3 regions of the Streptomyces sp. CNB091 genome follow, and region 2 is predicted to be linked to each of the others. Evidence: riboswitches for the same ligand, from Rfam matches in the RefSeq annotation. Region 2 holds a riboswitch; each other region holds the start of a gene.
The links. A riboswitch is a leader RNA that binds a small molecule or an ion and turns the genes downstream of it on or off. The one in region 2 is predicted to bind cyclic di-AMP.
Positions count from the first base shown of each region.

Region 1: another riboswitch for cyclic di-AMP. It lies ahead of D581_RS0103545 (LysM peptidoglycan-binding domain-containing protein); the one in region 2 lies ahead of D581_RS0127075 (NlpC/P60 family protein).
Region 3: another riboswitch for cyclic di-AMP. It lies ahead of D581_RS0109840 (M23 family metallopeptidase); the one in region 2 lies ahead of D581_RS0127075 (NlpC/P60 family protein).

Region 1 is NZ_KB898990.1:825,032-829,777, reverse strand. It holds gene D581_RS0103555 (carboxymuconolactone decarboxylase family protein) at 1-51, shown strand, start outside; gene D581_RS0103550 (GMC oxidoreductase) at 142-1,785, opposite strand; gene D581_RS0103545 (LysM peptidoglycan-binding domain-containing protein) at 1,961-2,803, opposite strand; cyclic di-AMP (ydaO/yuaA leader) riboswitch at 2,807-2,961, opposite strand; gene D581_RS0103540 (FAD-dependent oxidoreductase) at 3,450-4,746, shown strand, end outside.
Region 2 is NZ_KB899005.1:219,326-224,071, forward strand. It holds gene D581_RS0127065 (NlpC/P60 family protein) at 1-899, opposite strand, end outside; gene D581_RS0127070 (hypothetical protein) at 1,146-1,499, shown strand; gene D581_RS0127075 (NlpC/P60 family protein) at 1,544-2,746, opposite strand; cyclic di-AMP (ydaO/yuaA leader) riboswitch at 2,745-2,894, opposite strand; gene pcrA (DNA helicase PcrA) at 3,367-4,746, shown strand, end outside.
Region 3 is NZ_KB898993.1:380,877-385,622, forward strand. It holds gene D581_RS0109825 (GNAT family N-acetyltransferase) at 1-606, opposite strand, end outside; gene D581_RS0109830 (HPr family phosphocarrier protein) at 802-1,083, shown strand; gene D581_RS0109835 (GntR family transcriptional regulator) at 1,243-1,950, opposite strand; gene D581_RS0109840 (M23 family metallopeptidase) at 2,127-2,942, opposite strand; cyclic di-AMP (ydaO/yuaA leader) riboswitch at 2,956-3,123, opposite strand; gene D581_RS0109845 (M16 family metallopeptidase) at 3,347-4,717, opposite strand; gene D581_RS0109850 (M16 family metallopeptidase) at 4,744-4,746, opposite strand, start outside.

The sequences.
Region 1 (4,746 bases), on a different contig from region 2:
AACCATGTGCTGGGGATCGACGCGGTGTGCGTCCTGCCCGGTCACGGGTGAGGGGCGGGCTCCTACTGACGGAGTCCGGGGCCGCCGGGTTGGCACTCCCGGCCCCGGGCTCTTTGCGGGTCCCCGCGTCTCGTGGGTCGCCTACAGATCGGTGGCGATGATCCGTTCGATGTTGCGCTCGGCGAGCGCGGTGATGGTGACGAACGGGTTCACGCTGGTGTTGCCGGGAATCAGCGCGCCGTCGATGACGTACAGGCCCGAGTAGCCGTGCAGCCGGCCGTAGTTGTCGGTGGCCTTGTCCAGGACCGCGCCGCCCAGCGGGTGGTAGGTGAGGTGGTCGCCCCAGATCTTGTGGACGCCGAAGAGGTCCGTGCGGTAGATCGTCCCCTCCTTCTGGTTGATCTTGTCGAAGATGGTCTTCGCGGCGTCGATGGACGGCTGCTTCCACGCCGTCTGCCAGTTCAGCTCGGCCTTACCCGCCGCCGCGTTCCAGGTGAACCGGGCCCGGTTCGGGTTCTTGGTGATGGAGAGGTAGAACGAGGCCCACGTCTCGATCCCGGTGGGCAGCGGGGCGACTTCGGCGAACGCCCCGCCGGCTTCCCAGTTGTCGATGCCGCCGGTGGGGATCGACGACTGCACCTTCCCGGTCGGGTCCCAGAGGTGGTTGGCCCGGCCGCACATGACGTTGCCGTTGTCGCCCCACCCCTTGCCGACCTCGCTGTTGAGGAGGGGCAGCGCGCCGGTGGCCTTGAGGCCGACGAGCAGCTTGCTGGTGCCGACACTGCCCGCGGCGAAGAACACCTTGTCCGCCGTGACGGTCTTGGTGGCGGTCGTCCGGCCGACGGTGTCCAGCTGGTCGATGAGCACCGTGTAGCCGCCGCCGGGGGCCGGGGCGACCCTGGTGACCTGGTGGAGCGGGGAGATGGTGACCCGGCCGGTGGCCCTGATCCGGTCGAGGTAGGTCTTCTGGAGCGATTTCTTGCCGTAGTTGTTGCCGTAGAGGATCTCGGCGTCCAGGGCCGACTTGGGGACGGTCCCGGCCGCCTCCTGCTTCATGTAGTCCCAGTCGTAGACGGCGGGGACGAAGAGGAACGGGAAGCCGGAGCGCTGGGCGTGTTTCCGGCCGACCCGGGCGTACTGGTAGCAGTCGACGCTGTCGAACCATGCGGGGTCGATGGTGGTGACGCCCAGTCCGCTGTTGGCGCGCGGGTAGTAGGTGCTGTACATCTCCTCGGCGTTCACCGTGGGGAGGATCGCGCCGAAGTTCTCCCGGCGTGGGGTGACGGCCATACCGCCGTTGACCAGGGACCCGCCGCCTACGCCGCGGCCCTGGTAGACGGTGATGCCGGCGAACTCCTCGGCGTCCAGGATGCCGGTGTAGCGGTTGACGTGCCTGTCGATGGGGAAGCCGAGGAAGTTGCTCAGCGGCTGCTTGGTCCGGGTCCGCAGCCAGAAGGAACGGTCGTCGGGCCTGGTGGTGTTGGCGAAGATCTTGCCGTCCGCGCCCGGCGTGTCCCAGGCCATGCCCATCTCGACCATATGGACGTCGACGCCGGCCTGGGCGAGCCGGAGGGCGGCCACGGAGCCGCCGTATCCGGTGCCGACGACCAGCACCGGCACTCGGGCCCCGGAGCCGATCGGCGCTGCTGCCGCCCGGACTCCCGCCCACGCCGGTGCGGAGTGCCCGGCGATCACCGCAGCACCCAGAAGAGAACCTGTTCCAGAAATGAATCTTCGACGCGAGACACCCTTGGTCTCGCCATCCCGCATGGTGGTGTCGCTCATGTGACACACCTCACTCTCGACAGAGTGCAACAGGTTCTACTGTCGATGGGGTGGTAAGTCACTAGAAACTTCGGGGTAACTTCCCGGTACGCCCGAGGGGCCCCGGACCAGGAGGATGCTGTTGGCCGACAGCATCCATGAGGTCCGGGGCCCCTCGGCATTGGGCGCGCAGGGATCAGTAGGCGCCGAAGACGTTGTCGATCGAGCCGTACCGGTCCGCCGCGTAGTTGCACGCGGCCGTGATGTTGGCGACCGGGTCGTAGCTGTCGGTCGAGGTGCCGGGCACGTGGTAGGCCTGGAAGGTCGGGTCGATGACCTGGAGCAGCCCCTTGGACGGGGTGCCCTTGACCGCGTTGGAGTCCCAGTTGTTGATCGCGGCCGGGTTGCCCGAGGACTCGCGCATGATGTTGCGGTGGATCCCCTCGTAGGTGCCGGGGATGCCCTGCTCGGCCATGACCGCCAGCGACTCCTTGATCCAGCCGTCGAGGTCGTTCGTGTACGTGACGGCCTTCTCGGCGGCCGGAGCGGCCTTTGCCACGGGAGCGGCGTCGACGCGCTCCGAACGGTCGGCACGGTCCGCTTCGGCACCACGTGCGGCGGACGGGGAAGCCTTGGCGGCCTTGTCCGCCTTACCGCCCGAAGAGGCCGCGGCCTTGACTCCGAGACTCAGCTTGATACCGGGCTGAATAAGATCGGGATTCTCTCCGATGATCTTCCGGTTGCCTTCGTACAGCTTCTCCCAGCCGCCGCTGATGGAGTATTCGCGGGCGATCTTGGAAAGCGTTTCACCGGCCGTCACGGAATGCTGGGCGGGCGCGGCCTGCACGGCGGAATTCGCCTGGGGCATCGAGGCGGGCGCCACGGCCTGCTGCGGCGCCGCGGCGGGCGCGGGGGCGGCGAAGGCACTGGTGGCGCCGATCACCGGGAGGGCGAGGACGGCTCCACCGGCGGTCACGGCGGCGAGGCCGCGGCGCAGCGAGGTGGACGGGGAACGACGGTGCTTACCCTGTGCGGGCATGGGGGATTTCCTCTCCGGCGCCTGCGAGGTGAGCTGTCGGGTTCAGACGGGAGATGTCTGGCCGCACGCTCGTGCGACTTCACCCCAAGCCGTTCCGGTTATGGATCGGCGACTTACCTGGGTCCCCCGCTCCTGCCGTGCGTGAGTGGGTTTCGGATTCCCGGACGGCGGCAGGATTCGGCGTTCCATCCGGATTGACGGTGACCGTAGGCGAGAAACGTCGAACAGAACAAGCCCCGCATTCCGGATTCCCTTTTTCACGCAAGATCGAAAGGCGGAATCGCCGGATCGGGCCACTCCGTCACGTCGTCAACTTTCTTCGCACAGAAGGGAACCGATGCTTCCACTTCCGCGTCCGTCCGTCTCGGACGTGACGCTCACCACTCCCTCGCGGTGATGGCGAAAATGAGGCCACGGAAATGCCCCAGCAGCCCCAATAGGCCGCTTATCGATCAAAATGCCCAAAAGAAACAAATCGCCCATACCGGCACGAGAAAACGGGCCAATCGGACACTCTAGGCAGGGCCGATCGAAGGGCCCGCGGGGCGATCGCTTACGGTGTGCGGTGGAGACTAGTAAGCCAACCCTTACCTCCGACGTACGCTGTACCTGCCCGCGTTCGCCCGCCCTGAAGGATCACCACGCCATGACACGCCCCGTCCGCGTCGCCATTGTCGGAGCCGGCCCCGCCGGTATCTACGCTGCGGACGCGCTGCTCAAATCCGAGGTCTGCCAGGACCCGGGGGTCTCCATCGACCTCTTCGAGCGCATGCCCGCGCCCTTCGGCCTCATCCGTTACGGCGTGGCCCCCGACCACCCGCGGATCAAGGGCATCGTCAAGGCGCTGCACCAGGTGCTGGACAAGCCCCAGATCCGGCTCTTCGGAAACGTCAGCTACCCGCACGACATCGGCCTGGACGACCTGCGGTCGTTCTACGACGCGGTGATCTTCTCCACCGGCGCCGAGGCCGACCGGGCGCTCGACGTCCCCGGCATCCAGCTGGACGGCTCCTACGGCGCGGCCGAGTTCGTCTCCTGGTACGACGGGCACCCCGAGGTCCCGCGCACCTGGCCGCTCACCGCGGAGAAGGTCGCCGTGCTCGGCGTCGGGAACGTGGCCCTGGACGTGGCCCGCGTCCTGGCCAAGACGGCGGACGAGCTGCTGCCCACCGAGATCCCGGACAACGTGTACCAGGGCCTCAAGGAGAACAAGGCGCTGGAGGTACACGTGTTCGGGCGGCGTGGCCCCGCACAGGCCAAGTTCAGCCCGATGGAGCTGCGGGAGCTGGACCACTCCCCCAACATCGAGGTCATCGTCAACCCCGAGGACATCGAGTACGACGAGGGCTCCATCGCGACCCGCCGGGAGAACAAGCAGGCCAACATGGTCGCGCAGACCCTGGAGAACTGGGCGATCCGCGATGTCGGCGACCGCCCGCACAAGCTGTTCCTGCACTTCTTCGAGTCCCCGGTCGAGATCCTCGGCGAGGACGGCAAGGTCGTGGCGCTGCGCACCGAGCGCACCGAGCTGGACGGCACCGGCAACGTCCGGGGCACCGGTCGGTTCACGGACTGGGACATGCAGAGCGTCTACCGTGCCGTCGGCTACTACTCGGAGGAGCTGCCCAAGCTCCCCTTCGACGTGGCCTCCGGCACCGTGCCGCACGAGGCGGGACGCGTCATCGCCGGCGACGAGCACATGGCCTCGGTCTACGTCACGGGCTGGATCAAGCGCGGTCCGATCGGTCTGATCGGACACACCAAGGGCGACGCGAACGAGACGGTCGCCTGCGTCCTGGAGGACCGGGCGGCCGGCCGGCTGCCGGAGCCGGCCACGCCCGCTCCGGAGGCCGTCGAGGCCTTCCTGGCGGACCGCGGCGTCCGCTACACGACCTGGGAGGGCTGGCACAAGCTGGACGCCCACGAGCAGGCGCTGGGCGCGG
Region 2 (4,746 bases):
CCGGCGTTGATCTGGGTGTAGGTGGTGCGCGGCAGGCTCACGCCCGCCGCCTTCCAGGCCGCCTGGGTCAGGCCCGAGCAGTCGAAGGCGTTCGGGCCCGTCGCGCCCCAGACGTACGGCTTGCCGATCGCGCCGTACGCGAAATCGATGGCCTGGGCGGCGCGGGACCCGGGGGCCGCGACCGGACCGTAGCGGACGGCCGAGCGGTCGGCGTGGGCCGGGCCGCCGGCGCCCCGGGCGTCGGTGGAGCGCTCGTAGGCGGGGCGCTCGTCGGCGGTCAGGGTGTCCAGCAGCCTGCGGGCGTCGGCCAGCTTGGCGCGGATCGCGGTGCGGTGTTCGCGCAGCTCGGCGCGGCGGGCGGCGAGGCGTTCGGTCTCCTGGTCGGCGCGGGCCTTGAGGCGGGTGAGCTGGGAGACCTGTCGCCGGATGCCGCGCAGGAGGCCGCTCTGCCGGTCGCCCGCCCGGTCGAGGTAGGAGGCGCGTTGCAGATAGGCGTCGGGGTCGGAGGAGAGGGCCAGTTGCAGGGCCGGGTCCAGGGTTCCGCTGCGGTACTGCGCGGTGGCCAGCGAACCGAGGGCGTGCCGGGCGGTGTTGAGTCGGGCGGTGCGACGGGCGGCCTCGTCGGCCAGGGCGTCGACGGCGCGGGTGGCGGTGGCCGCCTCCTCCTTCGCCCCGTTGTGCTTCTCGGTGGCGACCTCGGCGTCGTGGTACAGCCGGTCGACCTTCGCCTGGACCTGTGCGGCGGTGGGGGCCGGTTCGGCGGGGGCCGCGCCCGCCCCGGTGACCGATCCCGCGGTGGCGGCCCCGGCGAGCGCCAGGGTGGCGGCGGTGCGGGCAGCAGAGCCGGTGAGCGGGCGCTGCTTGGGTTTTCGGTGAGCTGACCTGCGGTGCGCTGCCACGGGGGCGGCATCCTTCCTGTCGGCTGTCCGCCGGGGGATACCGGCGGGTCCGTGAAGGACGCTAATCCCGGGGCCGGGAAAAGAGTCGCCATGACCGCTATTGCCTTGATGTGACGTTTCATCGGTCTTGGTTGATCACCGATGCACCCAGAATTCAGGGCAATGCGTTCCATGCCGGAGGAAGCGTAAAAGTAAGGTGTGCCTCACTGAAGGGCGTATCCCTGGCCCTGGCTAGGCTCCGGAGCCATGGACGTACTCATCAATGTCTTCGTCGCGCTGCACATCATCGGCATCGCCTCCCTGCTGGGCGGCTTCCTGACGCAGATGAAGGCCATGGGAGCGGGCACCGCCCGCTTCACCCCCGCCATGCTGCACGGCGCGCTGACCATGCTCGTCACCGGCATCGCCCTGGTCGGGCTCAATCAGGCCGACGACCAGAGCGTGAACAACGTCAAGATCGGCATCAAGCTCGCGCTGCTGGTCGTGATCCTCGCCCTCGTCTACGTCAAGCGGGACGACGAGACGGTGGACAAGGGCGCGTTCGCCGCGGTCGGCGGACTGACGGCCGCCAACATCTTCATCGCCACGGTCTGGACCTGAGGCGTTCCGGGGGCGGCCGCTGAGAAGCCGCCCCCGAACACGCACTACGCAGGGCGCACGCTTCCGTAGATCGGCATGGAGTAGATCGACTCCTCGCGCACGTTCGCACCCGGCTTCGGGGCGTGGATCATCATCCCGTCGCCCTTGTAGATGCCGACGTGGCTGATGTCGTCGTAGAAGAAGACCAGGTCTCCGGGCATCAGATCGGACGTGGCGACCCGCGTCCCGACCTCCACCTGGTCCCAGGTCGTCCGGGGCAGGGTCACGCCCGCCTCCCGCCACGCCGCCTGCGTCAGCCCCGAGCAGTCGTAACTGGAAGGGCCCGACGCGCCCCACACGTACGGCTTCCCGATCTGGGCGCGGGCGAAGGCCAGGACCTTCTCCGCCTTGGCGGCGTAACCGCTATCGGTGCCGGTGCCGGTGCCGGAGCCCGGATCCGTTCCCGTACCGGATCCGGAGCCGGTGCCCGAACCGCCGCCGGACTCCTTCGCCGCCTCCTCGCGGGCCTTCTCCTCGGCCTCGGCCTTCTCCTTCGCCTCGGCGGCCTGCCGGGCGGCCAGCTTCGCCGCCTTCTCCTTCGCCTCGGCCTCCTGTCTGCGCTCCAGCTCAGCCAGCCGCGCCTTCTCCTCGGCGGTCAGCCTCGACAGCAGGCCCCGGGCCTCGGTGAGCTTGGACTGCACGTCCTTCTTGCTGGAGGCGAGCGTGGCCTGCGTCTCGGTGAGGGTCTCCAGGCTCTTCACCGCCTCCGCGCGCTTCTTCGCCGCCGAGGCCTGCTGCGTACGGACCTCGTCGACGGCCTTCTGCTGCCGCTCCGTAGCCCGGTCCATCAGCCGACTCTGGTCGAAGTACCCCTGCGGGTTCTCCGCGAGGAAGAACGTCGCCGCGGGCGCGATGCCCCCGTCGCGGTACTGGGCCGCCGCGTAGGAGCCCAGTGCCCGGCGCGCCTCGTTGATCTTCTCGGCCCGCTTCGCCACGTCGGAGAGCAGCGTGTCGACCTTCGTCTGCTGGGACGCGGAGGCGGCCTTGGCCCGGTTGTACTCCTGGGTCGCGGTGCCCGCCTGCCGGTACAGGGCGTCGACCTTCTTCCGCACTTCCTCGATGGCGGGCTTCGGCTCCGCCGGCGCGGCCGTGGCGCTCTGCGTGGAGAGCAGCGTCACGGAGGCCAGCGCGGCCGTCGTCAGCCCGACGGCGGGTGTGGTGGTGCGCACCTTCGTGCGCGGCTTGCGATGCGATGCCAAGACCGGCATCTCCTTCCGTGGACCGCCTACCGGGTTAGCTGTCGGGTTCGGACGGAACGGAAGGCTGTCCTACGGTCCGGCTGCGAGGGCACGGACCGATTCACCCCGGTGCTGCGTGTGGGTCCCCGGTTCCGAACGGCCAGGGCGGCAGGACGGATTCGGCAGAGGCGCCCGTCGGGCGTGGTTCGCCCCAGGGAGGTACGGGCCACCTGACCGAGCACGCTAGCCAACCGGCCCCGCCGCTGGGAAGGACGATGAGCGATATGCCCGATACATTTTCGTGACCTTTCCGGATCGGGGGTCCGGCACCCCCTCCCACCGGGCACTTCTTCACGGAACGTGGGCGTCCGGTCTCCGTGCGTACGGGTGAGAGGCGGGCGATTCCCCGGTGCCGACGGCCGCTTCCCGGCTTCGGCCGAAGGTTGTCAGTCCGGCCGCCTTAGGGCCTGTCGTCAAGCTGCCGCCTGTCGAGCGACGCCTGGCACGCACGCTCGCGGCGTTGCCGAAATGGACTAGTAGCTCCGCTACGAGACCATTCCGGCGCCTTGCGATCGCACGCACCAGACGCCGCTCGACCGCCCTTCGGGCGACGGCGACAGCTTGACGACAGGCCCTAAACTCAGGAGGCGATGAGCAGCCTCTTTGACGACAGTTTCCTGACCGGCCTCCAGCCCGCGGAGGGCGGCCCCCCGCCGCCCCCCGAGGACCACGCGCCCGAAGCGGTGCCGGAGGGACTCTTCGAGGGCGTCTACGAAGCGCCCCCGCCGCCCCGGGACGGGTACTACCGGGACGGTCACGCGCGCCCGGTGATCGACTCCGCCGCCCTGCTCGACGGGTTGAACACCGAGCAGCGCGCCGCCGTCGTGCACGCCGGGTCCCCGCTGCTCATCGTCGCCGGAGCCGGCTCCGGCAAGACCCGGGTCCTCACCCACCGCATCGCCCACCTGCTGGCCGAGCGCGGGACGCACCCCGGGCAGATCCTCGCGATCACCTTCACCAACAAGGCCGCGGGCGAGATGAAGGAGCGCGTCGAGCAGCTCGTCGGCCCCCGCGCCAACGCCATGTGGGTCATGACCTTCCACAGCGCGTGCGTCCGCATCCTGCGCCGAGAGTCGAAGAAGCTCGGCTTCACCTCGTCGTTCTCGATCTACGACGCCGCCGACTCCAAGCGCCTGATGGCCCTGGTCTGCCGCGACCTCGACCTGGACCCGAAGCAGTTCCCGCCGAAGTCCTTCACCGCCAAGGTCTCCAACCTCAAGAACGAGCTCATCGACGAGGAGACCTTCGCCGGGCAGGCTGCCGACGGGTTTGAGAAGACCCTGGCCCAGGCGTACGCGCTCTACCAGGCCCGCCTGCGCGAGGCCAACGCCCTGGACTTCGACGACATCATCATGACGACAGTCCACCTGCTCCAGGCCTTCCCCGACGTCGCCGAGCACTACCGCCGCCGCTTCCGCCACGTCCTCGTCGACGAGTACCAGGACACCAACCACGCCCAGTACACGCTGGTACGGGAGCTGGTCGGCCCGGCAGGGGAGGCCGACGCACCCGCCGAGCTGTGCGTGGTGGGCGACGCGGACCAGTCGATCTACGCCTTCCGAGGCGCGACCATCCGCAACATCCTCCAGTTCGAGGAGGACTACCCGAGCGCGACGACGATCCTGCTGGAGCAGAACTACCGCTCCACGCAGACGATCCTCTCGGCCGCCAACGCGGTCATCGAGCGCAACGAGAGCCGTCGCCCCAAGAACCTCTGGACCAACGCCGGCAGCGGCGCCCGCATCACCGGCTACGTCGCCGACACCGAGCACGACGAGGCGCAGTTCGTCGCCGACGAGATCGACCGGCTCACCGACGCGGGCGACGCCAAGGCGGGCGACGTCGCCGTCTTCTACCGGACCAACGCCCAGTCCCGTGTCTTCGAAGAGATCTTCATCCGCGTCGGCCTGCCCTACAAGGTCGTCGGCGGTGTGCGCTTCTACGAGCGCAAGGAGGTCCGGGACGTCCTG
Region 3 (4,746 bases), on a different contig from region 2:
CTGTTCGCGGCCGCGCTGGACGGCGAGGGACTTCTCGGTGGGTTCGAGGTCGAGGGTGAGGTGGACGGAGCCGTCCTCGAAGCTGCGGCGCTGGGTGTAGCCGCCGTCCCGGAACACCTTGATCATCTTGTTGTTGGCGGGGAGCACCTCGGCGGCGAAGCGGCGGATCCCGCGCTCCCGGGCGACCGCGGCGATGTGTTCGAGCAGCGCCGAGGCGACGCCCCGGCCCTGGTGGGCGTCCTGGACGAGGAAGGCGACCTCGGCCTCGTCGGCGGGGGCGGAGGCGGGGCGGCCCTGGTCGTTGATGCGGTCGTAGCGGACCGTTCCGATGAACTCGCCGCCGATCGTGACGGCCAGTCCCACCCGGTCGACGTAGTCGTGATGGGTGAAGCGGTGCACGTCCCGGTCGGATAGGCGCGGATACGGGGCGAAGAACCGGTAGTACTTCGACTCGTCGGACACCTGCTCGTAGAAGCTGACCAGTCGCTCGGCGTCGTCCGTGGTGATGGGCCTGATGCGTGCGGTGCCACCGTCGCGGAGCACCACGTCCGCTTCCCAGTGGTCGGGGTACGCGTGATGCGGACTCTGCTCCGGCGTGGGCTCCATGGGCAAAGCCTACGGCGGGGACCCCGGTCGCGGAGAGATCGGTGCCCGGGCAGTCTGAGGGGGCCCGGACCGGGGCCGCCGGAGCACAGGACCGGACAGGAGGCGGGCACAGCACCGGGCGGGAGGCCGGGCACAGCACCACGCACTGCATGAGAGACTGGTCTAGACAACCGTTGATATGTGAAGGGCAGAACCATGGCTGAGCGCCGCGTAAACGTCGGTTGGGCCGAGGGCCTGCACGCCCGCCCCGCTTCCATCTTCGTCCGTGCCGCCACGGCTTCCGGCGTCCCCGTGACGATCGCCAAGTCCGACGGCAACCCGGTGAACGCCGCCTCCATGCTCGCGGTGCTCGGCCTGGGTGCGCAGGGCGGCGAGGAGATCGTGCTCGCGTCCGACGCGGACGACGCCGAGGCCGCTCTGGACCGGCTCGCGAAGCTGGTCGCCGAGGGCTTGGAAGAACTCCCCGAGACCGTCTGACCCACGCGACCCGGCCCGGCCGGATTCGACAGGTGCGAGAGCCGTGACCCCTCTGAGGGATCACGGCTCTTTCGCTTTCGGGAAAGAGCTACGCATCGAAAATTTCGGGCAGCACAAACAATGCCCCGCAATTACTTCTCTTTGTCTACGACTCTTCTGTTAATTGCGCACGCCCGCGATGTTTACGTCATGTTGCGAAGTCCTCACGCGGGGAACGGGCGCGGTGCGCCGCCCGGGCGGTTGCGGGCGGCGCAGCCGGTGGGTCCCCGCGGCGCGTTCCGCGTACTGGGCGGTCAGCGCCCTCGCCCGCTCCGCGTCGCCGCGCGCCACGGCGTCCAGGATCGCGCCGCGCTCGACCCAGGAGTCGACCGGGCGGGCCGGCTGCTCGACCGCGTACATCCAGGCGATCTTGTGCCGGAGCTGGGTGAGCAGGGCGATGAGTCCGGGGCTGCCGGAGGCGTGGGCGAGGGTCTCGTGGAACCAGCCGGCCAGGGAGCGCAGATCCTCGCCCTCGCCACGGCGAGCCCGCTCCTGGCCCAGTCCGACCAGGCCCCGGAGCACCTTCAGGTGGGCTTCCGTGCGGCGCTGCGCGGCGCGGGCCGCACCCAGTGGCTCCAGGAGCATCCGCACCTCCAGGAGGTCGGCCGCCTCCTGCGCCGTGGGCTCGGCGACACAGGCGCCCGCATGTCTGCGGGTGACGACGAAGCCCTCGGACTCCAGTGTGCGCAGGGCCTCGCGGACCGGGACGCGGGAGACCCCGTAGCGGCGGGCCAGCAGCTCCTCGGTGAGGCGGCTGCCCCGCTCGTAGACACCGGAGACGATGTCGTCACGGATTGCCGTGCATACCGAATGCGCGGGAATGCGCATGCCCGAACCTCCGCCTCGTTCCCCGCGAAACGCGGCCGCCCGACGTCTGTTCCGTGACTCTATTGCAATCTGCCACAATTTCCGATGGCAGGCCGGAATCCATGGATATCCACGGGCCGGAATCGCCGAAGGCCCCGGGGGCGCCGGGGCCTTCGGACGGGGTCGCGCGGGGCGGGTCAGACGTTCAGCCCGTGGGAGCGCAGGTAGCCGACGGGGTCCATGTCGGAGCCGTAGTCGGGGCTGGTCCGGGCCTCGAAGTGCAGGTGCGGGCCGGTGGAGTTGCCGGTGGAGCCGGAGAGGCCGATCTGCTGGCCGGAGGAGACGCTCTGGCCGACGGAGACGCCGATCGAGGAGAGGTGGCCGTACTGGGTGTACGTGCCGTCCGTCATCCGGAGCACGACGTTGTTGCCGTACGCGCCGCCCCAGCCGGCCTCGACGACCGTGCCGGCGCCGACGGCGACGACGGAACTGCCGGAGGCGGCCTGGAAGTCCACGCCGGAGTGGCTGCCGGAGGACCAGAGCGAGCCGCCGGCGTTGTAGCCGGTGGTGACGTGGGAGCCGGCGACCGGGAGGTGGAAGGCGTTCAGGCGGGCGCGCTCGGCGGCGCGGGCGGCGCGGGCCTTCTCCTCGCGGACCTCCTTGGCGCGGGCCTCGGCCTTGCGCTCGGCCTCCGCCTTCGCCTTGGCCTTGGCCGCCTTCTCGCGGGCCTCCGCGGCGGCCTTGGCCTTCGCCTTCGCGATCGCGTCGGCCTGCTGCTTCTGGGCGTGGGCCTGGGCGTCTATCTGCTCGGCGAGAGTGGCGTCGAGGGCGACGGCCTGGGTGAGGCCGGTGTCGGCGACCTGGGCGGCCTCGGTGTCCGCGGCGAGGGCCGGGGAGGCCGGCGAGCCGAGGACGCCGACGGTGGCCAGAGCCGCGATGCCGGCGGCCTGGGCGCTCCGGCGCGTGAGGCGGCTCGGGGCACGGTGCTTCCCGGTGGCACGGGTGAACGCCATGGAGGGGCTGATCCTTTCCTTCCTTCTCGCCTACCGGGTTAGCTGACGGGTTCGGAGCAGGAAGGTCTCCTACGGAGCCCCACGCCGGTCTCGCGGCACGGGCCTCCGATTCACCCCAGGGACTGCGTGGGTCCCCGGCTCCCCAGGCTCGCGCCTGACGGGGACTCGGCGATGACTGTCCGGCGCCGCGGCTGCGGCATACGGGTGGCGGACAGCCGAGCCGACGCTAGGCCGGGCGGCTTCCCATCGCCAAACGGACCAGGGGATTTGTCGTACATCCCACAGGGCAGACAGGCAGCCTCTCCCTCAAAGGGGACGGACTGGATTAATCAGCCAAAAAGGGAAGGACCCCGACGAATACGCGTTCGTCGGGGTCCTGTTCGCGGCGGTGTGCCACACATGCGTCAGCCGGTGACGACGGACACCTCTCCGAGGCCGAGGGCCTTCACGGGCTCCTCGATCCGGGCGGCGTCCCCCACGAGGACCGTGACCAGCCGGTCGACCGGGAAGGCGCTGACCACGGCGGCGGTCGCCTCCACGGTGCCCGTCTCGGCGAGCCGGGCGTAGAGGTGGGCCTGGTAGTCGTCGGGGAGGTGCTGCTCGACCTGGTCGGCCAGCGTGCTCGCGACGGAGGCGGCGGTCTCGAACTTCAGCGGGGCGACGCCCACCAGGTTCTGCACGGCCGTCTCGCGCTCGGCGTCGGTCAACCCCTCGGCGGCCAGCGTCCGCAGGACCTTCCAGAGGTCGTCCAGTGCCGGCCCGGTGGACTCCGTGTCCACCGACCCGCTGATCGCGAGCATGGCCGCGCCGCCCGAGTCGGGGCCGCTGGAGCGCAGCACCTGGGCGAAGGCCCGCACCCCGTAGGTGTAGCCCTTCTCCTCGCGCAGCACCCGGTCCAGCCGGGAGGTGAGGGTGCCGCCCAGGCAGTACGTGCCGAGCACCTGGGCGGGCCACACGCGCTCGTGCCGGTCGGCGCCGATGCGGCCGATCAGCAGCTGGGTCTGGACCGCGCCGGGCCGGTCCACGATCACGACGCGGCCGGTGTCGTTCGCGGTGATGGGTGGCACCGGGCGGGCCTGGCCGGCGTTGCCCGACCAGTCGCCGAGGGTCTCCGCCAGCAGCGCGTCCAGGTCGATGCCGGTCAGGTCGCCGACGATCACGGCCGTCGCGGTGGACGGGCGGACATGGGCGTCGAAGAAGGCGCGCACGGCCCTCTCGTCGATCCGCCGGACCGTCTCCTCGGTGCCCAGGCGCGGGCGGGACATCCGGGCGGTGGCCGGGAACAGCTCCTTGGAGAGCTGCTTGGCGGCGCGCCGGGACGGGTTGGCGTGCTCGTGCGGGATCTCGTCGAGGCGGTTGCCGACGAGGCGCTCGATCTCGCTCCCGTCGAAGGCCGGGGCCCGCAGCGCCTCGGCGACCAGCCCGAGGGCCTTGGCCAGGCGGGAGACCGGGACCTCCAGGGAGACCCGGACGCCGGGGTGGTCGGCGTGCGCGTCGAGCGTGGCGCCGCAGCGCTCCAGCTCGGCGGCGAACTCCTCGGCGCTGTGCTTGTCGGTGCCCTCCGAGAGCGCCCGCGACATGATCGTGGCCACGCCGTCCAGGCCCTCGGGCTCGGCCTCCAGCGGCGCGTCCAGGAAGATCTCCACCGCGACGACCTGCTGGCCGGGGCGGTGGCAGCGCAGCACGGTCAGCCCGTTGGGCAGGGCGCCGCGCTCGGGCGCCGGGAAGGCCCAGGGGCGGGCCGTGCCGGGCGTGGGCTGCGGGTGGTACTCCATGGCTACTCCAGTCACGGCGGCGTCGCTCA